Regions from separate parts of the Kitasatospora sp. NPDC023176 genome, predicted to be linked through region 2. Evidence: riboswitches for the same ligand, from Rfam matches in the RefSeq annotation. Region 2 holds a riboswitch; each other region holds the start of a gene.

Region 1 (6,995 bases), on a different contig from region 2:
CGGGGAGCGCCTCGCGGGTCATCAGGAAGGTGCCGGTGAGGTTCACCGCGAGGAGCTTGTTCCAGAACTCCAGGGTGGTCTCGTGGGTGTGCGAGGAGCGGAGGATGCCGGCCGCGTTGACCAGGACGTCCAGGCCGCCCAGGCCCGTGATCGCCTCGGCCACGCCCGTCACCACGGCGGACTCGTCCGAGATGTCCAGCACCTGGATGGTCAGGCGGTCGGCGGTGCCGTCGGCGGTCGCGCGGTCCAGGGTCTTCTTCAGGCCGTCCTCGTTGACGTCGACGGCGACGACGTTCCCGCCCTCGGCGAGGATCCGGTGCACGGTCGCCTGGCCGATGCCAGAGCCGCCGCCGGTGATCAGGACGTTCCGTCCGCTGAAGCGCTCCATGGTGGTACTCCTTCGTTCGTGGTCTCTCGACCTCAGGAGACACGGTACGCCTTTATGGCACGTCGTGCCAATAAGTCTCGATGTGCCATATAGGCGTGGTGCGTCATTATGGAGCCCGGGTGCGTACGCTGACCCTTGTGACCGGACGCCCGACCCTGACCCAGCGCCGCCGTGACGCCACCCGGCTGGAGATCGCCCGCACCGCCGCCGCGCTCTTCGCCGAGCAGGGCGCCGAGGCGACCACCGCCGAGGAGATCGCCGCCGCCGCGGGCATCTCGCTGCGCACCTTCTATCGCTACTTCTCCGTCAAGGAGGACGCCGTCGCTCCGCTGCTGGCGGCCGGCGGGCAGCGCTGGGTCGAGCTGCTGGCCGAGAGTCCGGCGGACCGCCCGCTGCGCGAGGCCTTGGAGCGCTCCGCGGTGGAGTCGCTGACCCCGGCCGACGATGCGGCCGTCGAGGCGATGCACTGGACCCGAAGCCTGCTGCGCGACCCCCGGCTGGACGGCACCTGGCAGCGGGTGCACGCGGGATCGGAGGAGCGACTGCGGTCCGTCCTGGCCGAGCGCTGCCCGGTCGGCGCCGACCCGCTGGAGATCCGGCTGGCCGCCGCGGCGGCCACGGCGGCGATCCGGGTGGCCCTGGAGCAGTGGGCCGCCTCCGACGTGGCGGTCACCGGCCCGGGCTCCCCGCAGGACCTCGGCGCCCGCTGCATGCGCGAGCTCACGGCGGGGCTGCGGCTCTGGGAGTGGGCGGCCGGGGCGTAGCAGGCGGTCGGCGGCCGGCAGGCGACAGACGACGGGCGGCGGCTGACGGCTGACGGCTGACAGATTTCAGATGACAGACGACAGATAACAGAGTTCAGCTAACAGATTTCGAAATCTGTCGACTGAAACCCGTCCTCAGCCTTCCCCAGCCCCCGATCAGCTTCCTCCCAGCTCCCGCTAGGGTTGGACCTCACGCCCCGGTGGGGGAACCGGGGTGAACTCCTCGGATGTCCCTGAGCGGAGGGGGCGTGGAGTCCGAGGTGTGGGAGCAACTGGAACATGGGTCTGACGAGCCACAAGGTGCTGGCGCTGGCCGTGCTGGTCGCGGTCGTGATGATGGTCGGCACGGTCTGGCTGTGGCCCAGACTCGCCAGGAAGAGCTGGCAGGCGGTGTTCGGCCGGATCGGCGCGCTGCTCGCCACCCAGCTCACGGTGCTCGCGGCGCTCGGCCTGGTGGCGAACAACTACTTCGCGTTCTACAGCAGTTGGGACGACCTGCTGGGCACCGGCAGCACCGGCCCGGTGGTGATACACAACAAGGCGGACGCCTCCGGCCGCCTGCTGGTGGAGACCATAGGCCAGGCGTCGGTCAAGGGCGGCGGCGCGAGGGGCCGTGAACCCGGCCAGTCCGGCGAGATCCGCAAGGTCCGGATCGACGGCAAGGTGAGCCGGCTGTCGACCGAGGGTTTCGTCTACCTGCCGCCGCAGTACTTCCAGCCCGAGTACGCGCAGAAGCAGTTCCCGGCGGTGATCGTCAGCACCGGGTTCCCAGGAATCGCCGAGAACCTGATCACCCGCTTCAACTACCCGGGCGCCGCGCTCAAGCTGCTGCAGGAGGGCCGGATGCAGCCGACCGTCATGGTCATGCTGCAGCCCTCGCCCGCCATGCCGCAGGACACCGAGTGCGAGGACATCCCGGGCGGCGCCCAGTCCGACACGTACTTCACCAAGGACGTCACCTCGGCGATCCAGGCCAGCTACCGGGTCTCGCCCGATCCGCACGCCTGGGCCTTCATGGGCAACTCGACCGGCGGCTACTGCGCCGTCAAGATGGCCATGCGCCACCCGGACGTCTTCCCGACCGCCGTCGCCCTGTCCGGCTACTACGACGCCGCCGACGACCCGACCACCGGCGACCTCTTCGGCGGCAGCAAGCAGCGCCGCAACGAGGCCAACCTGATGTGGCGGCTGAAGAACATGCCGCCGCCGGACATCTCGGTCCTGCTGGCCGGTACCAAGAAGGGCGACGGCAACTACAAGCCGGACACCGAGGCGTTCATCGACGCGGTGCGGAGCCCCATGAAGGTCTCGTACAGCATGCTCGAGAACGGCGGCCACAACTTCGAGACCTGGAGCGCCCTGCTGCCGTCCTCGCTGGAGTGGCTGTCCCAGCACCTCAAGGTGCCGAACCAGCCCAGCCAGCCGAACCAGCCCGGCCGGCCGAACCCCTCGGGCCAGGCGAGCCAGACCGTCTGACGGCGACGGGAACGCGTCGAACCCCCGGAGCCCAGGCCCCGGGGGTTCGACGCGTTCTACGGCCCGGCGCCGGTCAGGCCACCCGCTCCAGCGTCCCGGTGTGCAGCTGGCCGACCCGGCCGCCCTCGCCCTCGAAGGTCCAGAAGGCCCGTACGGTCAGCGCATTGAGGTCCATCACATGGCTGACGGTGATCCCGCTCTGCTCCGTCCAGCTGATGAAGTAGATCTCCGGCGCGACCTCGGCGACGTGCAGCCGCACGTCCTCCCACTGGCCGGCCGACTCGCCGAGGCCCTCCCAGCGCAGCCGAGTGCCGTCGGCCGAGTAGCTGTTGCGGAAGGCCGCGCCGTTGTCGGCCCGGAAGACGTAGGTACGGCCGGCGAAGGCGGGCAGGGACGCGGTCATGGTGGGGCGGGACCTCTTCTCGGGAGCGCGGGACGGACCGTGCGGGTCGTACGGGTCGTACGGGTCGGGCTCGGTGCACTTGTGCACCGTGGAAAACGCCAGGGCTCCAATTTATCCGACCGGGCGGACTCGGGCGGCCCCGCGCCACGGTACGGTCCGCCACCACCGCGCCGCTCACCGTGTGTGACCGGCACATGGGCGGCGGCCGCACGCCGGTCCTAGCAGCCCTGGCTCGGGGTGCTGCCGACCGGCGGCAGCGACTGCTACCCGGGCTGAACCACCTGGAGCCGGCCTGGTCGCCGGAGGCCGAGAGCCAGGTGGCCGGCTGGCTCGGCTGAGCCCCGGGCCGCGACGACGTGGTTGATCAACTCGGCCACCACGCAGCGTCGTTGATCGACACCACTGTGAGCTGTGCGACAACCGGCCCGATCAGGTTGTCCGTTCACGGACGGCCTGCCTAGCCTGCAACCGTCGTCCGCCGTCGCGGACCCCGCCGCCGGGACGCCGAGTCCCGTCCACCCGTCGGCGAGCTGTCGAGCGCCACAGCGGACGGGAGCGGGGGAACCAAGGTCAGCGCCCGGCCCGTACGCACCAGTGTGCGGGCCGTGGCTAGGGGTGAAGCCGCTCCACAGGCGGCCGGGCAACTGCAGTCCGAATCCGACAGCTCACCTCGCAGGCGTCGCAGAGGACCCCCATGCACCAGCCTGCCCGGCGCCGCCGCGCGCCCCGCCACGCCCGTCCGTCCCACCGCGGCCGCAACGCCGCCCTCGCCGCCACCGGGGCGCTGGCGATCAGCGGCGCAGGCCTGTTCGGGCTGCCGTCCGTCGCCGGTGCCCAGGCCGCCACCGCCCCGACCGTCACCCAGGACCGGCTCGCTCCGGCCGCCATGGTCGCCGGCCAGGCCACCACCGCTTCGCTGAGCCTGCACTCCTCGGCCTGCTTCGTCGCCAAGACCGTCGGCGTCGGCGTCCGTGACGCGCGCGGCACCAACCTGGACTTCCCGGGCAACGCGACCAACGCGCGGATATGCCCGAGCGGGGTCGACTTCACCAGCGGTGCGCGCACCCTGCCGGCCGGGACGTACACCCAGTTCGGCTTCTGGCAGGACCTCGGGGGCGCCTGGCACAACCTGCCCTCGCAGCAGCTGGTGGTCTCCCGCACCGGCACGTCGACGCCGACCCCGGCCCCGACCGCCACCCCCAGCGCCAAGCCGTCGCCGACCACGAGCCCGACCACCGCGCCGACGCCCACGCCGACGACCAGCCCGACCACCACGCCGCCGCCGACCACGAGCCCGACCGCGAGCCCGACCACCACACCGACCGCGAGCCCGACGAGCCCGACCAGCCCAACCGCGAGCCCGAGCGCCACCGCGAGCCCGAGCACCCCGGCGCCGTCCTCCCCGATCGCCGGCAAGTCGCTGACCTGGTCCGACGAGTTCAACGGCCCGATCGACTGGGGCCAGCGCTGGGTCGGCGACAAGAGCACCTCGTACAAGTACGGGAACCACAACCCGGACGACAACAAGCTCGACTGGCTGAACAAGAACAACGTCACCGTCGCGAACGGCGTCGCCACCTTCACCGCCACCCCGGGCGGCCCCACCCTGGAGAACGGCCAGCAGTCCTGGAACACCGGTTTCCTGACCACCGAGGGTTCCGCCGAGGGCTTCCAGGTCAAGACCGGCGACTACGCCGAGACCCGGGTCAAGATGCCCTCCGTGGGCGGCGCCTGGCCCGCCCTGTGGACCTGGAAGAACGGCAACGGGGAGATCGACTCCTTCGAGTACCACCCCGACAACCCGAACCTGCTGGAGCTGACCAACCACGTCAACCCGAGCAACCCCGAGTACTACACCGACGCCAAGGCCGTCGCCAAGGACCAGTGGGTCACCATCGGCACCTACTACGGCGCCAACTCGGTGGACTGGTACGTCAACGGCGTCAAGGTGTACTCGGACAACAAGGGCGTGGGCGCCGGCTTCTCGGCGTACCTGATCCTCAACCTCTCGGTGGGCGCGGGCAAGTACCACCCTGCGCCGCAGGGGAACACCCCGATCACCTTCGCCGCCGACTACGTGCGCGTCTACCGCTGAGCCGTCACGTAGCCCGCCCCGGGTAGCCGAACCCGCACCACCCAAGACCAGCCGCTCTCAGGGACCGGCAGCCGCCTCGACCACCGCGCGTGGTCGGAACGGCTGCCGGTTCTTGCGTTGATCCCCAGGTGCGGCAGGTGAATTGACGTAGCGTCAGAATCAGGCGTCAGGGCGCCAGGACCTGCCCCAGCCGGGTCGCGATCTCCTGCATCACCGGTACCAGCGAGGACGCCCCCGTCTGATCCTCCAGCGCCCGGATCCGGGCCTCCGGGCCGGATACCGAGAGCGCGGTGGGCGTCGGCGCGCCCGGTACCGTGAGGGCGATGCAGCGGACGCCGATCTCCTGCTCCTGGTCGTCCACCACGTACCCGCGCTCGCGCGCCTCGGCGAGCTGGTCCATCAGCTCCTGCGGGTCGGTGAGGGTGTACTCGGTGTGCGCGGGCAGCGAGTTGGGGCCCAGGATCGCGCGCGCCTCGTCCTCGGGGAGCTGGGCGAGCAGGGCCTTGCCGACGCCGGTGCAGTGCGGCTGCACCCGCCGTCCGACCTCGGTGAACATCCGCATCGAGCGCCGCGACTGCACCTGCCCGACGTACACCACCTCGCCGCCCTCCAGCACCGCCAGGTTGGCGGTCTCGCCGGTGGCCTCCATGAGTTCGGCCAGGTACGGGCGGGCCCAGCTGCCGAGCAGCCGGCCGGCCGTCTCGCCGAGCCGGATCAGCCGGGGGCCGAGGGTGTAGCGGCGTGCGGTGTCCTGGCGGACATAGCCCTGCTGGACGAGGGTACGGACCAGTCGGTGGATGGTCGGCATCGGGAGGCCGGAGCTGGTGGAGAGCTCACTGAGGGTGGCCACGCCGCCCGAGTCGGCCAGCGCCTCCAGGAGTTGGAAGGCGCGCTCGACGGACTGCACGCCGCCGCTCGCGCGGTCGGCGCCTGTCGTCGATGCTGTGTCGGGGGTCGCAACCACCGGCGTTCCCTTCGCTGTCGGGGAGGAGTAGAGTCCCGGCGACTCTTCAACAAACCGTTGAAATTCTGTATCGCGGAAACTAGTCTCCACCTTACAGAATCGAACTCGCCGACAGGCGGGTAACGATCGAGGAAGTTCCCGAGGGCGTTCCCACCGGAGCCCCCTTCGCCAGGCTCAACCGTCTTAGGAGTGTCCTGCTCATGGCTGCAGATCAGGGGCCCTCCCCCAGCCTCCGGCCGGGGGTACCCCCAATCGCCTCCTCTACCGCCGCTCCGGTCGTCACTGTCGCCGGTCCGCGCGTCCATCGGGCGGAGGAGGTGCTCACCCCGGAGGCGGTCGCCTTCGTCGTGGGCCTCCATCGCGCCTTCGAGGGCCGCCGACAGGAACTGCTGGCCAGGCGGAAGAGCCGACGCGCCGAGATCGCCCGCACCGGCACGCTGGACTTCCTCCCCGAGACCGCCGACATCCGGGCCGGCGACTGGAAGGTCGCCGAGGCGCCGCGCGCCCTCCAGGACCGCCGGGTCGAGATCACCGGCCCCACCGACCGCAAGATGGTCATCAACGCGCTCAACTCCGGGGCGAAGATCTGGCTCGCCGACTTCGAGGACGCCACCTCCCCGACCTGGGAGAACGTGGTCAGCGGCCAGGTCAACCTGATCGACGCCTTCGAGGGCCGGATCGACTTCACCAGCACGGCCGGCAAGGCCTACACCCTCAAGCCCGCCGCCGAACTCGCCACCGTCGTGGTCCGCCCGCGTGGCTGGCACCTGGACGAGAACCACCTGCTGGTCGACGGCGTCCCGGTGGCCGGCGCGTTCGTCGACTTCGGCCTGTACTTCTTCCACAACGCCGCCCGGCTGCTCGCCAAGGGCGCCGAGGACCCCAACTCCGGCCCGTACTTCTAC
Region 2 (6,995 bases):
CACGGCCGGTTCGCGAACCGGTGACGTCCCGGCGGCGCCCCCGAGGCCGTCCGGCCGCGTCCGGTCCAGCGGTTACGGTCGACGCATGCCAGCTCAGCCCGAGGGCGCCCAGCCCGCCGCCCAGTCCGACCCGCAGTCCGACCCGCAGCTCTTCACCTGGGAGTTCGCCGCCGACCCGTACCCCGCCTACGCCTGGCTGCGCGAGCACGCCCCGGTGCACCGCACCACGCTGCCGAGCGGTGTGGAGGCCTGGCTGGTGACCAGGTACGCGGACGCCCGGCAGGCGCTCGCGGACGGCCGGCTGTCGAAGAACCCGGCGCACCACAGCGAGCAGGCGCACCGCACCGGCCGGGTGGGCATCCCGGGGGAGCGGCAGGCGGACCTGATGACCCACCTGCTGAACATCGACCCGCCGGACCACACCCGGCTGCGCCGCCTGGTGGCGAAGGCGTTCACCCCGCGCCGGGTGGCGGAGTTCGAGCCGCGGGTGCAGCAGCTGACCGACCGGCTGATCGACGGCTTCGCGCAGCGCGGATCGGCGGACCTCATCCACGAGTTCGCCTTCCCGCTCCCCATCTACGCGATCTGCGACATGCTGGGCGTGCCGGCCGAGGACCAGGACGACTTCCGGGACTGGGCGGGCATGATGCTGCGGCACACCAAGCCGGGCCAGGCCGGCGGCCAACGCGGCGGTGTGGGGCGGGCGGTGAAGCGGATGCGGGCGTACCTGCTGGAGCTGATCCACCGCAAGCGGGCGGACCTCGGCGACGACCTGATCTCCGGTCTGATCCGGGCGAGCGACCACGGCGAGCACCTGACCGAGAACGAGGCCGCGGCGATGGCCTTCATCCTGCTGTTCGCCGGGTTCGAGACGACGGTCAACCTGATCGGCAACGGGACGTACGCGCTGCTGCGCAACCCGGGGCAGCGGGCGCTGCTGCAGGAGTCGGTGGCCCGGGGCGAGACCGGGCTGCTGGAGACCGGGATCGAGGAACTCCTGCGCTACGACGGGCCGGTGGAGATGGCGACCTGGCGGTTCGCGACCCGGCCGCTGACCATCGGCGGGGTGGACATCCCGGTCGGTGACCCGGTGCTGGTGGTGCTGGCGGCGGCGGACCGCGACCCGGCCCGGTTCGCGGACGAGAACACCCTCGACCTGGCCCGGAGCGACAACCCCCACCTGGGGTTCGGGCACGGCATCCACTACTGCATCGGCGCCCCGCTGGCGCGGCTCGAAGGGCGGTCCGCGCTGGCCACGCTGCTTTCCCGGCTGCCCGATCTGCGGCTGGCCGAAAGTCCGGAGAATCTGCGGTGGCGTGGTGGCCTGATCATGCGTGGACTGCGCGAACTTCCGGTCGAATTCAGTCCGGAAAGCCGCTCCCCGCACGCCCGCGCTGAGGCTCCGACACGCTGACGCGGTGTCGCCGAGCCGCCCTTGGCGGCGGTATGAACGCCCATCAAACCGGACAAAGCCCCGCTGTTGGTAGGCGATCGAACACGTGCCGTAATTTTTGTGTGATGTCGACGATATGAGCTTGTGATTGGTCTGAGGATCTGTCTAGTCTCCCTGGAGTTCGCAGCTGCGGACCCCGTGCGCGGAACGCCGAGTCCTGCCCGCCGCGCGACGGGAAACCGACCAGACCCTGGGCAGGGGCGGGGGACCCAGGTTTGTTGCCGTCTCCCCACGGCTTGGGGTGAAGCCGCCCAAGCGGAATCGATTCCGCCGACGGCGGCCGGGCCACCTCCCGGTCCGAACCCGACAGCTCACCTCGCAGGCGTGCGGAGAGGGACCTTCATGCTGTTCGCTGGAACTGGCCGTCATCGTCGCCGCACCCAGGCCGAGAAGGCCATCGCCGTCGCCGGTGTGGCCGGCGTCGGACTCGCACTGCCGCTCCTCACCGCCACCGGCGCCTCCGCCGCCCCGGCCTCCGCCTGGGACTCCGTCGCCCAGTGCGAGAGCGGCGGCAACTGGAGCATCAACACCGGCAACGGCTTCTACGGCGGCCTGCAGTTCACCTCCAGCACCTGGAAGGCGTACGGCGGCACCGCGTTCGCGGCGCAGGCCAACCAGGCCAGCCGGGCGCAGCAGATCACGGTCGCCGAGAAGGTGCTCTCCTCGCAGGGCCCGGGTGCCTGGCCGGTCTGCTCCGTCAAGGCCGGCCTGAGCAAGGGCGGCGCCCCGGCGGCCGTGGACTCCTCCTCGGACGCCAAGCCGCAGTCCGCGCCGAAGCAGCAGCAGCCGCAGGCCCAGCAGCAGACCGCGAAGCAGCAGGCCGCCAAGCCCGCCGCGAAGCCCGTCCAGCAGTACGCCCCGAAGCACGCCGCGCCGAAGCAGGCCGAGAAGCCCGCCGAGCAGCCGGTCCAGCAGTACACGCCGAAGCACGCCGCCCCGCGCGCCGCCCAGGCCCCGACCGCTCCGACCGGCCACGACTACACCGTCCGCTCCGGCGACACGCTGTCGACCATCGCCGCTGCCCAGGGTGTGTCCGGCGGCTGGCAGGCGCTGTACGACGGCAACCGCGGCACGGTCGGCGGCGACCCGGACCTGATCATGCCCGGCCAGGTGCTGCAGCTCGGCTGAGCCGCCGCGCACCGATCGGAAGCCCGACCGGAGGAGGGGGTCGCGCCCGGCGGCCCCCTTCGTCCGCATTCGTCCGCGACGGTGGGACGAACCGGGTCGGGCAGGTGAACTACCGGTGGGTATCGGGGCCACACGCTGAGACGGGGCCGAGGCCGACGTGGTCTCGGGAGTCCGGGCGGTTAGGCTCTGGTCGTAACGACTCCGCAATCGTCCGGCCGACAGCACCACCGCCCGCCGGACCTGCTTCCGCAAGGAGATGCCTTCGTGCCGTCCATCGATGTCGTCGTAGCCCGCGAAATCCTCGACTCCCGCGGCAACCCCACGGTCGAGGTCGAGGTCGGCCTCGACGACGGCAGCACGGGTCGTGCCGCTGTTCCGTCGGGTGCCTCGACCGGCGCCTTCGAGGCGCTGGAGCTGCGCGACGGTGACAAGAACCGCTACTTCGGCAAGGGCGTGGAGAAGGCCGTCCTGGCCGTCATCGAGCAGATCGGCCCGGAGCTGGTCGGCTACGACGCCACCGAGCAGCGCCTGATCGACCAGGCCATGCTCGACCTGGACGCGACCCCGGACAAGTCCTCGCTCGGCGCCAACGCCATCCTGGGCGTCTCGCTGGCCGTCGCCCACGCCGCCTCCGAGGCCAGCGACCTGCCGCTGTTCCGCTACCTGGGCGGCCCGAACGCGCACGTCCTGCCGGTCCCGATGATGAACATCCTCAACGGTGGATCCCACGCGGACTCCAACGTCGACATCCAGGAGTTCATGATCGCCCCGATCGGCGCGGAGTCCTTCTCCGAGGCCGTCCGCTGGGGCGTCGAGGTCTACCACACCCTCAAGGGCGTGCTGAAGGAGCGCGGCCTGTCCACCGGCCTCGGCGACGAGGGCGGCTTCGCGCCGAACCTGGACAGCAACCGCGAGGCCCTGGACCTCATCACCGAGGCCATCCAGAAGGCCGGCTACGTGCCCGGCCGTGACATCGCGCTGGCCCTGGACGTCGCCGCCTCCGAGTTCTACAACGACGGCGCCTACCAGTTCGAGGGCAAGGCCCTGTCGGCCGCCGAGCTCATCGAGTACTACGCCGAGCTGGTCGCCGCCTACCCGCTGGTCTCCATCGAGGACCCGCTGGACGAGTCGGACTGGGACGGCTGGAAGGCCATGACCGTCAAGCTGGGCGACAAGGTCCAGCTGGTCGGCGACGACCTGTTCGTCACCAACCCGGCCCGCCTGGCCAAGGGCATCGAGACCGGCACCGCCAACGCCCTGCTGGTGAAGGTGAACCAGATCGGCTCGCTGACCGAGACCCTGGACGCCGTCGAGCTGGCCCAGCGCAACGGCTACCGCTGCATGATGTCGCACCGCTCCGGCGAGACCGAGGACGTCACCATCGCCGACCTGGCCGTCGCCACCAACTGCGGCCAGATCAAGACCGGTGCCCCGGCCCGCTCCGAGCGCGTCGCCAAGTACAACCAGCTGCTGCGCATCGAGGAGATCCTCGACGACGCCGCCGAGTACGCCGGCCGCGGCGCCTTCCCGCGGTTCAAGTACGAGGGCTGAGAACCCACGGGCTGGAAACCAGGGGGCCGAAGGTCCCCGGTAGCGCACGCCTGACCGGTGCCCCGCCGCACACCCCGTAGGGTGGACGGCGGGGCACCGTCGCGACCAGGAGGGGATACGGGAGATGGCTGGCTGGAGGATCCCGGGCTTGGCGGCCCGGCCTCGGTTCACGAGCCGGGCGACCGTCCTCGTCCTGGTGCTCTGCTCGCTGGTCGCGATCCTGGCCTACCCGACCCGGCAGTTCATCTCCCAGCGCGCCGAGATCTCCGCCCAGCGGGCGAAGGCCGACCACGCGCGCCAGCAGGTCGACCAACTGCGCCGGGACAAGGCCCGCTGGCAGGATCCGGAGTACGTCAAGGCGCAGGCCCGCGCCCGGCTGCACTACGCGGTGCCGGGGGAGACCCCGTACATCGCGGTGGACCCGTCCGGTGCGGCCGCCCGGCCCTCCGCCCCGGCCACCTCGGCCACCCCCTCCGCCGACGCGGCGGCCGGCCCGGCGAAGGCCGCCAAGCCCTGGTACACCAGCATCTGGGACTCGGTGGACGCCGCCGACACCGTCGCGCTGGCTCCCGCCGTCCCCCGTCCGCTCCCCCCGTCCTCCGTTGGAGACCCCACCCCCCATGACCACTGAGAACCACCCCGCCGTCTCCGACGCCGACGTCGCGGCGATCGCCGCCCAGCTCGGCCGGGTGCCGCGCGGCCTGCGCGGTGTGGCGCACCGCTGCCCCTGCGGCAACCCCGACGTCGTGGAGACGGCCCCCCGGCTGCCGGACGGCACGCCGTTCCCGACGCTGTACTACCTGACCTGCCCCAAGGCCGCCTCGCTGATCGGCACCCTGGAGGCCGAGGGCGTGATGAAGGACCAGACCGCCCGGCTCGCCGAGGACCCGGAGCTGGCCGCCGCCTACCAGAAGGCGCACGAGGACTACATCGCCCGGCGCGACGCGATCGAGGTGCTGGAGGGCTTCCCGAGCGCCGGCGGGATGCCGGACCGGGTGAAGTGCCTGCACGTGCTGGTCGGCCACTCGCTGGCGGCCGGCGAGGGCGTCAACCCGCTCGGCGACGAGGCGATCGGCATGCTGGAGGACTGGTGGGCCAAGGGCCCGTGCGTCTCCCCGGCCGAGGTCGAGGCGGCCGGTGAGCGGGTGCTGCGCAACCGTGCCAAGGGGCAGGACCACGAGGCCGTGATCGCGGCCAAGCAGCAGAAGACCGCCGAGCGGGCCGCCAAGCGCGCCGCCGAGGCCGCGACCCCGGAAGCCGGTGCGGCGGAGCAGGAGTCCGAGTGAGCATGACCCGCGTGGCCGCGATCGACTGCGGCACCAACTCGATCCGGCTGCTGGTCGCGGACCTCGACCCGGAGACCGGCGGGATCACCGACCTCGACCGCCGGATGATCATCAACCGGCTGGGCCAGGGCGTGGACCGGACGGGCCGCCTCCACCCGGACGCGCTGGAGCGCACCTTCGCGGCCTGCCGGGAGTACCGGGAGATCATCGCGGGCTTCGGCGTCGGCCCGGAGCGCACCCGCTTCGTCGCCACCAGCGCCTCCCGGGACGCCGAGAACAGCGACGAGTACGTCAAGGGCGTGCGCGAGATCCTGGGCGTCGAGCCGGAGGTGGTGAGCGGCGAGGAGGAGGCGCACCTGTCCTTCGTGGGGGCCACCAAGGAGTTGACCGGCGGCCAGTTCCCCGCCCCCTACCTGGTCTTCGACCTCGGCGGCGGCTCCACCGAGTTCGTGCTCGGCGGGGCCGAGGTGGAGGCGGCGCGCTCGGTCGACATCGGCTGCGTGCGGCTGACCGAGCGGCACTTCGCCGGGGCCGAGCTGCCCTCCGCGGAGCAGGTCGCGCAGGCCCGGGCGCACGTGCGGGCCGAGCTGGACAAGGCCGAGGAGGTCGTCCCGCTGACCGGTGCGGCCACCCTGGTGGGCCTGGCCGGGACGGTCACCACGGTGTCCGCGATCGCCCAGGACCTGCCTGCCTACGACTCGACGCGGATCCACCACTCCCGGATCAGCCGCGAGCGGGTCGCGGAGATCGCCCGCGAGCTGCTGGCCGCCACCCACGCGGAGCGCGCGGCCATCCCGTCGATGCACCCGGGCCGGGTGGACGTGATCGCGGCCGGCGCGTTGGAGCTGCTGGAGATCATGGAGCGCACGGGCGCCGCCGAGGTGGTCGTGAGCGAGCACGACATCCTGGACGGCATCGCCTGGAGTACGGCCTCCTGACGGCCCACAGGCCTTACGCCACCGGCCCCGACGCCCTTTTCGGGGCGCCGGGGCCGGGGCGCGCCCGGGCGGGTGCGAGAACCTTCGTGAATTTCTTCACATGGCGATCCAGTCATTCGTCGCACCCCGTGGCCCGCTACGCCCGAATTGTGAGACCGAAGGTCGGTCGGTCGCGCGGGCCCTTGGATCGCAGGTCAGGCCTCGCCCGAGGTTTGAAAATCGAAATCACAAGCGGGAACCCGGGCGCTGTACGGATCGTTGCTGCTCAGCCGGGTAGTGCTCCGGCGCACGTTCACGGGGGACTGTCGGGGCCCGTGAGCCGGTGCACCGGTGTCGTTTTTGTGGCCGCGCAGTGTAGCACGGGGTGTCCATGAGCTTGTGACCGGGCTCACGAAGGCTGCTCCGGACGGTGCTGGATACTTTCGGATATGAGCACCACGGAGCGTCCTCGCATCCTCATTGTCGGCGGTGGTTACGTCGGCCTGTATGCCGCGATGCGCATCCTCAAGAAGATGCGTTACGGCGAAGCGACCGTCACGGTCGTGGACCCGCGGTCGTACATGACGTACCTGCCCTTCCTCCCCGAGGCGGCCGGCGGCAACGTCGCGCCTCGCAACCTCGTCGCGCCGCTGCGCAAGA
Region 3 (6,995 bases), on a different contig from region 2:
CGCCCTGCTCGACGCCTCGCCCGCTGACTGGGCCGCCACCCGGGTCACCGCCGCCGCCATCACCTCCCCGGCCCTGCCCACTTCGCCGACCCTGCCCGCCGCCCCCGCCCTGCCCACTTCCCCCGCCCTGCCCGCCGCCCCGGCCCGGGCCGAATGAGCGCCAACCCCAGCCACCCGACCGGAGCCCGAGCCCGATGAGCCAGACCGTCACCCGCGCCCTGCGCATCCTCGCCCAGCTCGGCGAGGGCGAGCGCTCCCTCGACCAGCTGGCCGAGGTCCTCGGCGTGCACAAGACCACCGTGCTGCGGCTGCTCCAGAGTCTGGAGGAGGAACGGTTCGTCTACCGCGACGCGGCCTACCGCTACCACCTCGGCGCGGGCCTGTTCGCCCTCTCCGGCCTCGCCCTGGAGCAGCGCGGCATCCGCCGGATCGCCGCCCCGCACCTCGCCGAGCTGAACTCCGCCACCGGCCAGACCGTGCACCTGGCGGCGTACGAGGGCGGCGAGGTGGTCTACATCGACAAGTTCGACTCCCGTCACCCGGTCAGGATGTACTCCCGGATCGGGCTGCGCGCGGCCCTGCACAGCGCTGCCGTCTCCAAGGTGCTGCTGGCCGACCTCCCGCTGCCGGAACGCCGCCGGGTGGTGGCCGGGATCGACTTCACCCCGCACACCGAACGCACCCTCACCACCCCCGAGGCGCTGCTCGCCGAGCTGGAGAAGGTCGCCGCCCAGGGCTGGGCGCAGGACCACGCCGAGCACGAGGCCTTCATCAACTGCGTGGCCGCCCCGATCCGGGACGCCAGCGGCCGGGTCGTCGCCGCCGCGTCGATCTCCGTCCCGGACGTCCTCCTCCCGTACGAGCAGGTGCTGGACCTCCTGCCGCAGCTGCTCGCCACCGCCCGCGCCGTTTCGGCCGACTGCGGCCGCCCCGAACAATCCTGACGGACCGTCACCAACCGCACGTAAGGAACCCCATGGACTCCGACAAGTTCGAGATCCGCACCGACGGCGCCCCGGCCCCCGCCTGGATGTTCTCCCAGGGCGTCCGCAAGGGCCCGATCCTGCAGGTCTCCGGCCAGGGCCCGCAGGACCCGGCCACCGGCGAGTACCTCCACCACGGCGATGTGAAGGCCCAGACCCGCCGCACGCTGGAGAACGTCAAGGCCATCGTCGAGGCCGGCGGCGCCACCATCGAGGACGTGGTGATGTTCCGCGTCTACCTCACCAAGCGCGCCGACTTCCCGCTGATGAACGAGGTCTACGCCGAGTTCATCGACGAGAACATCGAGCCGGGCGGCGTGAAGCCCTGCCGGACCACCGTCTTCGTCGAACTGCCGCAGGAGCCGATGCTGGTGGAGATCGACGCCCAGGCCGTCGTCTCCTGACCCACCGCCAACGCCCCCGAGGCCCGGACGCCACCGCGCGTCCGGGCCCTCGCCGCACTTGCCACACCCCCACCCGGACATTAGGTTAGGCTCACCTAACTAACAGGAGGTCCGTCCATGAGCCTGCCCACCGGCGACGCCCAGGTGCCCGAGCCCACCACCGCCGACCGGGTCCACAGCCTGCTCAGCGCGACCTCCTCACTCACCGTGCGCGCCCTCGGCGAGCACCACGAGCTGGACACCCCGGTCTCCGTCCACGGCTCCCGACTGCGCCTGCGCGTCCCGCTCGACGCCCCGCTCACCGCGGCCGCCGCCGGCGCCACCGACGGCCTGGCCGTCGTGCTCGACGTCACCGATGTCTCCCCCGTCGCCGTCCGCGACCGGATCCGCGCCCGGCTCACCCTGGCCGGCCGGCTGCACCTGGCCCACCTCACCGACGACGGCCTCGGCGTCCACCTGCGCGTCGACGTCGCCCACGCCGTCCTCGCCACCCCGTACGGCACCAACGCGCTCACCGCCGCCGAGCTCGCCCTCGCCACCCCCGACCCGCTGGCCCGGCACGAGGCCGCCCTGCTCACCCACCTGGCCGACGACCACGCCGACGCCCTCGACCTGCTCACCCGCCTGCTCGACCCGGCCCTGCTCACCCACCGGCCGGCCGTCCGCCCGCTCGCCCTGGACCGCCACGGCCTGGTGCTGCGCCTGGACTACTCGCACGGCCACCGCGACGTCCGCCTGGTCTTCCCCCAACCCGCCGACGACACCGAGGACTTCGGCCACCGGATGCACGAGCTGCTCACCGCCGCCGAGCACGACCTGCCCGCCCGCCGGCGCTGACCGCTCACCGCTCCGCCGCGTCCTCCAGCACGATCCGCCCCATCCGCGCGTACAGCTCCGGCCGCCGGCGCCGCAGCACCAGCGCCGTCCCGATCCCGCCCAGGAACACCCCGATCACCAGGTACGGGGTCAGCCGGAACAGCAGGGTGCCCGCCGCCGCTCCGGCCGCCGCACCCCGGTTGACCACCAGCAGCGCCACCACCGCGCCCATCGCCACCCCGCCGGCCAGCGGCGCGAGCAGCGTCCGGCACCAGTGCGCGGTCTCCGGGTGCCGGCCCTGCACGTGGAAGTACCCCACCACCGCGAAGGAGCACAGCGTCTGCACCACCAGGATCGCCATCGTCCCCAACAGCGCCAGCAGCGTGTACAGATGGACGTACGGGTCCATCCCCGCCGCCAGGAACGCCAACACCAGCCCGGCCGCGATCACCGACTGCGCGACCGAGGCGACGTACGGCGAACCGTGCCGCGGATGGGTCCGGCCGAGCGCCGGGTGCAGCAGCCCCTCCCGCCCGATCGCGTACAAGTACCGTGCGGCGCACTGGTGGAAGGCCATCGCACAGGCGAACGAGCCGGTGACGACCAGCCATTGGAACACCGTGACCGCCCAGCTGCCCAGGTGTGCGCCGAGCGGATCGAGGAACAGGCTGTTCCCGTCCTTGCCCGGCACCGCCCCGCTCGCCACCGCGATCGCGTGCTCGACTCCGTTGCCGGACAGGATCATCCAGGACACGAAGACGTAGAACAGCCCGATCCCGATCACCGACACCATGGTGGCCCGCGGCACCACCCGCTTCGGGTCCCGCGACTCCTCGCCGTACATCGCCGTCGACTCGAAGCCGACCCAGGAGCAGAACGCGAAGAACAGTCCCAACCCGGCCGCCGCCGGTCCCGAACTCCCCGCTCCCCTGAGCCCGTTCAACGGGTTCACGGCCTCGCCGACGATCCCGTCCGGCCCGCCACCGGAGACCAGCACGGCCAGCGAGACCGCGCCCAGCACCACCAGCTCCAGCACCAGCGCCACCCCGAGCACCTTCGCCGTCAGATGCAGGTCGAACCAGGCCATCACCCCGATCGCCGTCATCCCGAGCACCGCGTACCAGCCCCAGCCGAGGTCCACGCCCAGCTGCGACCGGACCAGCCCGCGCAGCGAGTACGCGAAGAAGCCGATGACCGAGGCCTCGAAGATCATGTAGGCCAGCAGCGCGAGCATCCCCGAGGCCATCCCGACCACCCGGCCGAGCCCGTGCGAGACGTAGCCGTAGAACGCCCCGGCCGCCGTGATGTGCCGGGCCATCGCCACGTACCCGACCGAGAACACCGTGAGCACCGCGGTCGCCAGGACGTACGCGGCCGGCGCGCCGACCCCGTTGCCCTGCCCGATGACGATCGGCAGGTTCCCGGTCATCGCGGTGATCGGGGCCGCGGTGGCGACCGCCATGAACACCACGCCCGCCAGGCCGACCGAGTCCGCCTTCAGCCGGTCGACCCCGCCCGGCCCGGCCCGCTCACCGGCGGAACCGACCGCGTCCCCGCTCCGGACGGTCATCCGGCCTCCTCGTCCACCCGGACACTGCCGCCCGCCGAACCGGCCGGGCACTGACTGACCGACAGGATCGCGCGCCGACGGCCGCCCCGGAGTACGGCTGATGATCCGACGAAGCCGACGGGTTGACGGCGCGTTCGAGGCCCCGAACACCGCCACGGACCGGAAACGGCGGTGGCCGGCCCGGCCGTACGAGAGCTTGTCCCGTGCGGCCGGGCCGGCCGTGGGCGTGTCCCGCGCCCAGGTCCACTGCTGCGGCGATCACCCGGTCGAGCGGTCACCCGACATGACCATCCCGGGCGGTCGATTCGCCCCGCATCAGCGGTGGTTCACACGGTCCCGTGGAAGGGACCAGGGATCAGAGCGCGACGCCGTGCGCCCGCAGGTAGGCGACCGGGTCGATGTCCGAGCCGTACTCCGGACCGGTGCGGATCTCGAAGTGCAGGTGCGGGCCGGTCACGTTGCCGGTCGCACCGGAGAGGCCCAGCTGCTGGCCGGTGGTGACGCTCTGGCCGACCTTCACGCCGATCGAGGACAGGTGCGCGTACTGCGCGTACTTGCCGTCGGCGAGCTTGATCTCGACCTCGTTGCCGTAGGCGCCGTCGTTGGCGGCCTTCACCACGACACCCTTGGCGACGGCGCGCAGCGGGGTGCCGGTGGAGGCGATGAAGTCCTGGCCGGTGTGGTGGCCGGAGGCCCACATCGAGCCGGCCACGCCGTAGGCCTCGCCCAGCACCGGGTTGGCGAGCGGGGCGACGAAACCGGTGGTGACGGCGACCGGGGCGGCGGTGACGGCCTGGGCCGGGGCGGCGGTCTGCACCTGGGTCTGCAGCTGGGCGCCCGGCTTGGCGGCCTCGGTCTGGACCTGCACCTGGGTGTCCGCGGCGGCGGAGGCGTCCTGGGTGGCCGGAGCAGCGGCCGGCTTCGCCGGGGCGGCGGGCGCGGCGGGCGCGGCGGGCTTCGCGGCGTCAGCCGCGTGGCCCACGAGGGCCAGCTGCTGGCCCGGGAAGATCAGGTTCGGGTTGGCCCCGACCACCGAGCGGTTCTGCTCGTACAGCGCGTGCCAGCCGCCCTGGACGTCCTTGATGTCGGCGATCTTCGAGAGGGTGTCGCCACTGATGACGCGGTAGCTCTGGTGCCCGGCGGCCGGAGCGGCGTCCTGCGAAGCGACCGAGGCGACCGAAGCGGTCGAGGCGGCCGGAGCAGCCGGGGAGGTGTCCGCCTGGGCGCCCATCGCGGTCACGAGCGGCAGGACGAACGAGGCGCCGGTGACGGCGGTGGCGATGCCGATCCGGGCGGCACGGGGCAGGGCGATACGACGAGCCTGTGCAGGCATGGAATTTTCCTCTCCGACGCCTGCGAGGTGAGCTGTCGGGTTCGGGCTGGAGTTGCCCGGCCGCATGCGCGGCTTCACCCCAAGCCGGTCCTGGTCGTCCACGCCCTGAAGAGGCGCGAACTCCGGTCCGGCGACTTACCTGTGGGTCCCCCGCTCCTGCCGTACAGAGTTCGGTGCGAGCCACCGGGCAGCGGCAGGACTCGGCGTTCCACCCGGTGGATCCGTCCGGGCTGGCCGGGCGGTCGCTGAACTAAAACTCATCCGTTCAGGTGAAGCAATGTCGATCTCTTGAATCGGCAACCAATCCCGGCGCAGTGGTCACCCTCCGAATGATCCGCTGCACCGTACGTGCACAATCCATTCACCCCGTGCCACTGATCCAGCACCCTGCGCCGACCAGGCCACCCCTGCGCGATCGTCCGGTCACGAACCGCCACGGGCCGACACACCACCCGGTGACCCTTGTCACGTACACCCCGGCGGGCGCAGGATCAGCCGGTGGCCACCTCTCAAGCAGGAACTCTGCGCCTGGGCACCGCGCAGGGTCGCTGGGTTCTCCTGGCAACGGTGCTCGGCTCCAGCATGGCGATGCTCGACGGCACCGTGGTGAACGTCGCCCTCCCCCGGATCGGCGCCGACCTCGGCGCCTCCCTCGCCTCCCTGCAATGGACCCTGAACGCCTATCTGCTCACCCTGGCGGGCCTGATCCTGCTCGGCGGCGCCCTCGGCGACCGCTACGGGCGGCGCCGGGTCTTCCTCATCGGCGTGGTCTGGTTCGCCGCCGCGTCCGCGGCCTGCGCCGCCGCCCCGACCATCCACGTGCTGATCGCCGCCCGCGCCGTCCAGGGCATCGGCGGGGCGCTGCTCACCCCGGGCTCGCTCGCCATGCTCCAGGCCGTCTTCCACCCGGACGACCGCTCGGCGGCGGTGGGCCTGTGGTCCGGCCTGGGCGGGGTGTCGGCAGCCGTCGGCCCCTTCCTCGGCGGCTGGCTGGTGGACGGCCCCGGCTGGCGCTGGATCTTCCTGCTGAACCTGCCGCTGGCCGCCGCCGTCATCGCGGTGACCTCCCGTTACGTCCCGGAGAGCCGGGACGAGTCCGCGACCGGCCGCTTCGACGTGCCCGGCGCGCTGCTCGCCGCGCTCGCCCTCGGCGCGATCACCTACGCGCTCACCGCCGCCGGGGAGGGCCTGTCCCCCGCCGTCTGGGTCACCGGCGCGATCGGCCTGCTGCTGGGCGCCGCCTTCGTGACTGTCGAGCGGCGCTCGCCCTATCCGATGCTGCCGCTCGGACTGTTCTCCTCCCGGCTGTTCACCGCCGTGAACCTGGTCACCCTCTGCGTCTACGCGGCGTTCAGCGGGGTGTTCTTCCTGCTGGTGGTGCAGCTTCAGATCGTCTCCGGGTTCTCCCCGCTGGTCTCCGGCTTCGCCCTGGTGCCCATCACGGTGCTGATGCTGACCCTGTCCGCGCGCGCCGGTCGCCTCGGCAAGCGGATCGGCCCGCGCCTCCCGCTCACCGTCGGCCCGCTGCTGTGCGCCGCCGGGGTGCTGCTGATGCTGCGCATCGGCCCCGGCTCCTCCTACTGGGTGGACGTGCTGCCCGCCGTCGCGGTGATGGGCTCGGGGATGACCCTGCTGGTCGCACCGCTGACCGCGACCGTGCTGGCCGCCGTCGAGGTGCGGCACGCGGGCATCGCCAGCGGCGTCAACAACGCCGCCGCCCGCGCGGCCGGCCTGCTCGCGGTGGCCGCGCTGCCGGCCCTGGCCGGGCTGAGCGGCGACGCCTACCGGGTGCCGTCCTCGGTGGACTCCGCCTTCCACACCGCGATGCTGATCTGCGCGGGCCTGCTGGCCACCGGCGGGCTGATCGCCTTCACCACCATCCGGGGCAA
Region 4 (6,995 bases), on a different contig from region 2:
GCCCCAGACCGCGTTGACGGCCGGCACGGCGCTGTCCCCCACCGCGACCAGCCCGGCCGGGTCGGGCCCGCCGGCGAGGCCGAGCACCAGGCAGTGGGCGCCCGGGGCGGTACGGGCCGGGCCGAGGTCCCACAGCGCCGGGGGCCCGCCGGTGCCCTCCTCCCGATCGACCCGCCAGCCGCCCGGGTCCCGGACCAGCTCGATCCGGCGCGGGTACACCACGGGGTACTCGTCGTACCCGCTGATCCGCACGGCCAGTTCGACGGAGCCGGTCAGCCGGTCCGGTCCGCCGGCCGGCGACAGCACCAGGTTGCGGTACGTCGCCTCGGCCCCCGTCAGCCCCGACCAGACGGGCAGCGAGCGCGCCCGCGCCGCCAGCAGCCCGGCGACCTCGCCCCGCAGGTCGCCGGCCCGCCCGTCGGGCACCGCCACCGGGGCGGCCGGCGGCAGCGACAGCTGGGCCAGTCCGCCGGCGGCCAGCAGCAGCGCACCGCGCCGGGACAGCACGCGGCGGGCCGGGTCTATCGGGTGGGGGCCGTCCGGCCCGGTGGGCGTCGCGCTCAGAGCCGGACCACTCCCGAGACCGGCATCGCGTTGACGCTCTCGTACCGGACCTTGGCACCCGGGTACGGCGCGTGCACCATCACCCCGCCGCCGGCGTACATCCCGACGTGGTGCATGTCCCGGTAGAAGATCACCAGGTCTCCCGGCCGTGCTTCGGAGAGGTTGATCCGCTGCCCGGCGTACGCCTGGGCCTGCGAGGTCCGCGGCAGGGTCACTCCGGCCTGCCGCCAGCTGTAGTACATCAGACCGGAGCAGTCGAAGGCACGGGGTCCGGTGGATCCGTAGACGTAGGGCGAGCCGATCATCCGCACCGCGGCGGCCAGCGCGGCGGCCCCGCGCTCGGAGGCGGCCGGGGCGCTGCCGAGGTCCAGCCGGTCGGTGCCGCGGGTGGCGCGCTGTTCGGCGTCCCGGGCGTCCTGGGCGACCATCCGGGTCCGCTCGGCGACGCCCAGGCTGTTGAGCAGCTTCTGGGCCTTGGTCAGCCGTTGCTGGATCTGCTGCTTGTTCTCGGCCAGCGAGCGGCGGGCCTGGTCCAGTTCGGCGAGCTTGGCCGCGGTCTCGGTGCGGCGCTGGTCGAGCCCGCGCTGACGGGTGACCAGCTCGTGCAGGGTCTCCTGCTGACGTTCGGCGGCCTGGCCGAGGGTCCGGGCGCGGGCGAGGTAGCCCTCGGGGTCGGTGGAGAGCATCAGCTGGGCGGTCTGGGCCATCCCGCCGCTCCGGTACTCGGCCCCGGCCACCGTGGCGAGGTCCCCGCGCAGCTGGTTGAGCTGGTCCTGGGCGGCGGCGACCTCGCCCTGCAGGATCGTGGTCTCGCCGAGGAGCCGCTTCTGCGCCTCCTGGGCGGCGTTGTACTTCTCCGACGCCTGCTCGGCCTCGTCGTACAGCTGCTCGACCTGGGCCTTGACGTCCTTGCGGTCGGGCGCGTCCGGCGCTCCGGGGGCGGCCTGGGCACTGCCGGCGGTCGCCACGCCCAGGGCCGTGGTGGCGGCCGCGGTCAGTACCAGCGCACGGGCGAGCAGTTGGGAACGACGGTGCACGGGCATGTCGGCAGCGGCTCCATTCCTGCGGCGCGGCCCCGCGGCCGCGCCCTGCTGGGCGGCCGTCGAGCGGGAGTCCGGTGGCAGACGTTAGCGAGTCCGGGCAAGCGAGTCCAAACCCCTCCGGACCCGAATATTTGACCCCTATTCGGACATCAGGCCGAGCCGCCGGAAAAGCCGCAGGCCCGGCCCCCCGTGGCGGAGGACCGGGCCCGTGAACCTTCGAGCGGGGATCAGACCCGGACGATGGAGGCCAGCGGCATGTTGGAGACGGCCTCGTAGCGGACCGACGCACCCGGCTTGGGAGCGTGCAGCACCTGGCCGTTGCCGGCGTAGATGCCGACGTGGTGGGCGTCGCCGTAGAAGATCAGCATGTCGCCGGGCTGGGCCTGGGAGATGTCCGAGCCGATCCGGGTGCCGGCGCCCGCCTGCTCCTGGGAGGTGCGCGGCAGCGACACGCCGGCCTGGTTGAACGCCCAGACCATCAGGCCGGAGCAGTCGAAGGAGCCGGGGCCGGTGGCGCCCCAGACGTACGGGCTGCCGACCTTGGTGGCGGCGGCGGCCAGCGCGGCCGCGCCGTGCGAGCTGCCCGGGGCGATCTTGACCGGCGCGGAGGCGGCGCCCGCGCCGATGTCGCTGCGGCTGCTGTCGCGCGAGGCGCGGTCCGAGCTGGCGGGCTGGGCGGCCTTCGCGGCGGCGTCCGCCTTGGCCTTGGCGTCGGCGGCGGCCTTGTCCTCGGCCGCCTTGATCGCCTGGCGCTCCTGCTCGGTCAGCGTGTTGAGCAGGTCCTGGGCCGCCTTCAGCTTGGTCTGGACCTCGTCCTTGGAGGCCTTCAGCTGGGTGGTGGTGGCCTCCAGCTCGGCGAGCTTGCCCTGGGCCTCGGTACGGTCCTGGTCCAGCTTGCGCTGCTGGTCCTGGAGCTGCTTCAGCTGGTTCTTCTGGGTGCTGCCGGCCTGGTTGAGCGCACCGGCCTGGCTGAGGAAGTTGTCCGGACTGGAGGAGAGCATCAGCTGGACGGTCGGGGATATGCCGCCGTTGCGGTACTGCTCGCCCGCGATCTCGGCGAGGCCGCCCTGGAGGTCGGTCACCTGCGCCTGCTGCCGGGCCACCTGGTCCTGCATGCCGGAGACCTGCTTCTCCAGCTCCTGCTGCTTCTCCTGGGCGGCGTTGTACTTCTCGGTCGCCTGCTCGGCCTGGTTGTTGAGCTGGTCGACCTGCTCCTTGACCTGGTCCTTGGTCGGCTGCGGGTCGGCGTGCGCGCCGGACTGCGCGGAGAGCGCGACGGCCGCGGCGGCGAAGCCGGTCAGGATCGAGACACGAGCGCGACTGGCGGGCTTGGGACGACGATGGGACGCCACGAAGGCGGGCTCCTTCTTCCTACGTCCGCCTACCGGGTGAGCTGACGGGTTCGGGCCGGAAGCATGCCCTACGACGCCTCACCGGCCTCACCTACGGCCGACCTGGCGCCGATTCACCCCGGAGGAACGTGGTTCCCCGGCTCCGCTCCGCAGCACCCCCGACTACTGGGCTCCCCTGTCGGGCAGTCGCTTCGACCTGCCCCGCTGTTTCGCGAACTCGGCGGTAACCACCGCCGCCACCCGGGCTGGGTGATCGACAGTGCGGTGGTTCGGAGCATGACCCTAGTAACTGAACCGTGATCCGTTCAAATCCTTGTCAGAAAAAAGACGGAAGATTACCCATGTTCTTTTGTGAAAATGACTGATGGTGATCAGTTCCGCACGCAAAGCTGATCAGGTCTCACGAGTCAGCCACGGAACGGACAAGCCGAAGCGCCACCCTCCGACCGGAGGGTGGCGCGGATCACACGGCCGGAACGGGCCCCGACGGCGTGTCGGCCCGTCAGATCCGGCGGATGGTGTTGATCGGCATCGCGTCGGCCTTCATCACCTTCACCACGTCACCGGTGTGCGGCGCGTGGACCACCATGCCGTTGCCGATGTACATCGCGACGTGGTGCATGTCCCCGCCGTAGATCACCAGGTCGCCCGGCTGAGCCGTGGCCAGCGTCACCGCGGTCCCGATGTGGCCCTGCTCCTGCGAGGTGCGCGGCAGCGAGACGCCGGCCTGGCCGTACGCCCAGACCATCAGGCCCGAGCAGTCGAAGGTGCTCGACCCGGTGGCGCCCCAGACGTACGGCGAACCCTGCTTGCTCATCGCCTTGGCCACGGCCACGGCCGCGTAGCCGCTGGCCGGCGGCAGGTTGCTGAGGTCGACCCGGTCGGCGCCGCGCGAGGCGCGGTCGTCCTGCTGCTGCTGGGCCCGCAGCGCGGCGCGGTCGGCGGCGCTGAGCGAGTTCAGCAGGTCCTGGGCGGCCTTCAGCTTCGTGTTGACGTCCGCCTTGGCCTGGTTCAGGTCCTTGGTGGTGGAGTCCAGCGAGGCCAGTACGGCGGCCGCCTCGGCCTTCTCCTGGTCCAGCCGGCGCTGCTGGTCGAGCAGGCCCTTGAGCGCCTCGGTCTGACTGGTGCTGGCCTGCTGGACGCTCGACGCCTTCTCCAGGTAGCCCGACGGGTCGGAGGAGAGCATCAGCTGGACGGACGGGTCGATGCCGCCGGTGCGGTACTGCTCGCCGGCGACCTGGGCCAGGCCGGTCTGCAGCTGACTCATCTGGTCCTGGCTGCGGGCCACCTGATCCTGCAGCTGGTCGGCCTGCTTGCGGAGCTGGTCGGCGCGCTCCTTGGCGCCGTTGTACTTCTCCGCCGCCTGCTCCTGGTCCTGCTGGAGCTGGTCGATCTGCGCCTTGACGTCGGTCGTGTTCGGCTGCGGCGCGGCGTGCGCGGCCACCTGAGCGGAGAGGGCGACCGCGGTCGCAGCGGCAGCGGTGAGCACGGAGACCCGCGCGCGGCTGGGCTGCCTGGGACGGCGGTGGGAGGCCAAGAGACCGGCTCCTTCTTCCAACGGACTCGCCCGATCGGGTGAGATACCGGAAAATAGGTTTGACGCCAGACCCTAGTGAAGATCTACCCGTTTTGCCACTCCCCCGAAGGCGTGAACTCCGGTTCTCCCGCTGACTTCACCGGATCCGCACACCCCCACGGCGACGGCACTGACCTGCCATCACGCCGCCCGGGCCCCCGATCAGGGCCGGGCCAGCCGGTTCAGCAGCAGCACCGAGGCCACCGGGCGCGCGCCCGCCTTCCGTACGCCCTCCGCGACCTCCCGGTCGGTGGAGACCACCACCACCGGACGGCCCTGCGGCTCGGCCCGGACCAGACGGCGGATCAACTCGTCCGCGGTCTCGCCGGTCCGACTGAACCGTACCCGCACCCCGCGCGGTGGCGCCATGATGACCGGGACGTCCAGGTCCTGCCCGTCGAACACACAGGTGACCTCCGCCTGGGTGCGCTGGGCCAGCATCGCCAGCCCGCCCAGCAGCCGGATCCGCTGCTGCTCCAGCGGCAGCGTCGGGTACCCGGTCTTGGTCACGTTGTAGCCGTCCACCACCAGGTGCACCTGGGGGATCGCCAGCAGCTGGTCCAGCAGCGCCGGGTCGTCGTCGGCCAGGCCGCGCCGGGCCACGTCGTGCGGCGAGGCCGCCCCCGGCACCACCGCCTCCACCAGGTCCGCCGGGCGGATCTGGGAGACCGGCAACGCCAGCTCGCGCTGCAGGCCCTGCGCCGACTGCAGCACGGTGTCCAGCAGCAGCCGCAGCCGCATGTCCTCGACGCTGCGCCCCTCCCGGGCCGAGCGGCGGCCCTGCTCGGCCGCGCTCTCCAGCTCGGACACCCGGTGCCGCAACCGCCGCGCCTCGCTCTCGGCCGCGCTGCGCTCACCCGCGGCCTGCGCCTTCGCGGCCTCCAGTTCCGCGGCCACCCGCCGGGTCTCGGCCTGCGCCCGGCGGGTGTCGCTCTCCAGCGACCGCACCTTCTTGCGCAGCGACTCGGCCTCCCGCCGGACGCCCTCGAACTCCGCGCGCTGGCGGTCCAGGTCCGCCCGGGCGGCGGCCCGCACCTCGGCCAGTTCGGCCTGCAGCTTCTCCACCAGCCGGGAGGCCTCCGCCACCGCGTCCTCGGCGCCGGCCCGCTCGGCCTCCTCGCCGGCCTCGGCGACCAGCCGGCTCCAGCCCGCCGAGCGCACCAGGTAGGCGGCGGCCGCGACGTCCATCGGATCGGCGGCGCCGGGGACGCTGCCCGACTCCAACGCCTTCACCAGGTCCGGCTGGCCCAGCCGCAGCCGCTCCGCTATCCGCACCCGGAAGGCCGGCTCGGACTCCAGCGCCGCCGCCAGCGCGGTGGCCGCGTACTTGGCCCGCCGCGCGGGGGTGAACTTGGCGTACTGACGCAGGCTCTGCGGCAGCTCCCCGGGCGGCAGCCCGCCCAGCGCGTCCGAGGCCAGCCCGACCACCCGCCGGCGCACGCCCTCGGGCAGCGGCCGGTCCAGCTTCTCGGCCGCGCGCTCCGCGGCAGCACCCGAGGCAGGAGTATCCGAGGCGGGAGTATCCGAGGCGGGAGTATCCGAGGCGGCAGCACCCGAAGCGGGAGTGCCCGAAGCGTCGGCGCCCCCGCCAGGGGTCTCGGACGGGACCGTCCCGGCCGCCGGCTCCGGTGCCTGCGCAGCGGGCTGAAGCCCCTGCGGTTCGCCGGGCTCCCTCGCTGCGTCCACCACGTCCTCGGCTCCGATCCTGATCCAGCGGGTACGGCCGCGGCCGCCCCTGTCGTCACGCTCCGTGCGTCTTGTCTGTATTGTCCCGTGCGGTGGACGGCCGCGTCGCGCACCACCCACCGCACCGGAGGGGTCAGCCCTGCGCGGCGGGGGCCTCCGCGCCCTCGGCACCCGGGCGGGCCACCAGCTCGACCTGGTCCACCGCGTTGCACCAGCGGCAGCGCACCGACTCGATCGTCTCGCTGTGCACCTCGGTCTCCTCGACCTTGGACTCGCCGGCCAGGTCGAAGTGCAGGAACTCGGTCACCCGCGCGGTGCGGGTCACGTCGAAGCGGGTGAGGTTGCCGCACAGCGTGCAGCGCCAGCGCGTCTCGGCGGTCAGTGCGGGGACGGTCATCGGGGATCCTCTCGGCTGGTCCCTGGGTGGGCTAGGCGCTCCCCCCGGAGCCCCGGCATCGGCGGCGGGAGGCGGGATGGCCCGGCCCAAGCCTATTGCCTGGGGCAACCATCAGGACCACCGGTCAGCTGAGATGACCGGAGCCCGTTCCGCCCCGCCGGACGGACCGGTAGTCCACCTGCCGTAAACCGCCGTGTCACCTGCCGCGCCCGGAGGGATGCTTGGCCGCATGGCACTCGCGGCCCCCGGCCACACCGACGCGTGGGACGGCCGCCCGGCGGTGCCCGCCCCGGCGGTCACCTACGCCCTGATCGCGGTCAACACCCTGGTCTTCCTGCTCGGCCCGGCGGCCGGCGTCAACCCGCTGTACGGCACCG

What was found. Region 2 has a riboswitch for cyclic di-AMP ahead of ACZ3YL_RS12700 (transglycosylase family protein). Riboswitches for the same ligand answer to the same signal wherever they lie in the genome.
Region 1: another riboswitch for cyclic di-AMP. It lies ahead of ACZ3YL_RS01675 (glycoside hydrolase family 16 protein); the one in region 2 lies ahead of ACZ3YL_RS12700 (transglycosylase family protein).
Region 3: another riboswitch for cyclic di-AMP. It lies ahead of ACZ3YL_RS28965 (M23 family metallopeptidase); the one in region 2 lies ahead of ACZ3YL_RS12700 (transglycosylase family protein).
Region 4: another riboswitch for cyclic di-AMP. It lies ahead of ACZ3YL_RS21315 (NlpC/P60 family protein); the one in region 2 lies ahead of ACZ3YL_RS12700 (transglycosylase family protein).

The regions. Positions count from the first base shown of each region.
Region 1 is NZ_JBVHIP010000001.1:300,970-307,964, reverse strand. Features, by position in the region: gene ACZ3YL_RS01695 (SDR family NAD(P)-dependent oxidoreductase) at 1-388, opposite strand, end outside; gene ACZ3YL_RS01690 (TetR family transcriptional regulator) at 526-1,152, shown strand; gene ACZ3YL_RS01685 (alpha/beta hydrolase) at 1,432-2,628, shown strand; gene ACZ3YL_RS01680 (MoaF-related domain-containing protein) at 2,702-3,118, opposite strand; cyclic di-AMP (ydaO/yuaA leader) riboswitch at 3,560-3,725, shown strand; gene ACZ3YL_RS01675 (glycoside hydrolase family 16 protein) at 3,726-5,126, shown strand; gene ACZ3YL_RS01670 (IclR family transcriptional regulator) at 5,293-6,090, opposite strand; gene aceB (malate synthase A) at 6,291-6,995, shown strand, end outside.
Region 2 is NZ_JBVHIP010000007.1:4,107-11,101, reverse strand. Features, by position in the region: gene ACZ3YL_RS12705 (cytochrome P450 family protein) at 86-1,414, shown strand; cyclic di-AMP (ydaO/yuaA leader) riboswitch at 1,625-1,794, shown strand; gene ACZ3YL_RS12700 (transglycosylase family protein) at 1,796-2,581, shown strand; gene eno (phosphopyruvate hydratase) at 2,846-4,132, shown strand; gene ACZ3YL_RS12690 (FtsB family cell division protein) at 4,281-4,763, shown strand; partial or broken gene ACZ3YL_RS12685 (DUF501 domain-containing protein) at 4,735-5,274, shown strand; gene ACZ3YL_RS12680 (Ppx/GppA phosphatase family protein) at 5,421-6,356, shown strand; gene ACZ3YL_RS12675 (NAD(P)/FAD-dependent oxidoreductase) at 6,785-6,995, shown strand, end outside.
Region 3 is NZ_JBVHIP010000025.1:104,073-111,067, forward strand. Features, by position in the region: gene ACZ3YL_RS28940 (sugar kinase) at 1-157, shown strand, start outside; gene ACZ3YL_RS28945 (IclR family transcriptional regulator) at 195-944, shown strand; gene ACZ3YL_RS28950 (RidA family protein) at 977-1,387, shown strand; gene ACZ3YL_RS28955 (DUF2470 domain-containing protein) at 1,505-2,224, shown strand; gene ACZ3YL_RS28960 (APC family permease) at 2,229-3,773, opposite strand; gene ACZ3YL_RS28965 (M23 family metallopeptidase) at 4,129-5,106, opposite strand; cyclic di-AMP (ydaO/yuaA leader) riboswitch at 5,109-5,292, opposite strand; gene ACZ3YL_RS28970 (MFS transporter) at 5,689-6,995, shown strand, end outside.
Region 4 is NZ_JBVHIP010000015.1:68,156-75,150, reverse strand. Features, by position in the region: gene ACZ3YL_RS21325 (hypothetical protein) at 1-507, opposite strand, end outside; gene ACZ3YL_RS21320 (C40 family peptidase) at 561-1,607, opposite strand; gene ACZ3YL_RS21315 (NlpC/P60 family protein) at 1,835-2,959, opposite strand; cyclic di-AMP (ydaO/yuaA leader) riboswitch at 2,970-3,124, opposite strand; gene ACZ3YL_RS21310 (C40 family peptidase) at 3,462-4,496, opposite strand; gene ACZ3YL_RS21305 (NYN domain-containing protein) at 4,698-5,999, opposite strand; gene ACZ3YL_RS21300 (hypothetical protein) at 6,355-6,618, opposite strand; gene ACZ3YL_RS21295 (rhomboid family intramembrane serine protease) at 6,848-6,995, shown strand, end outside.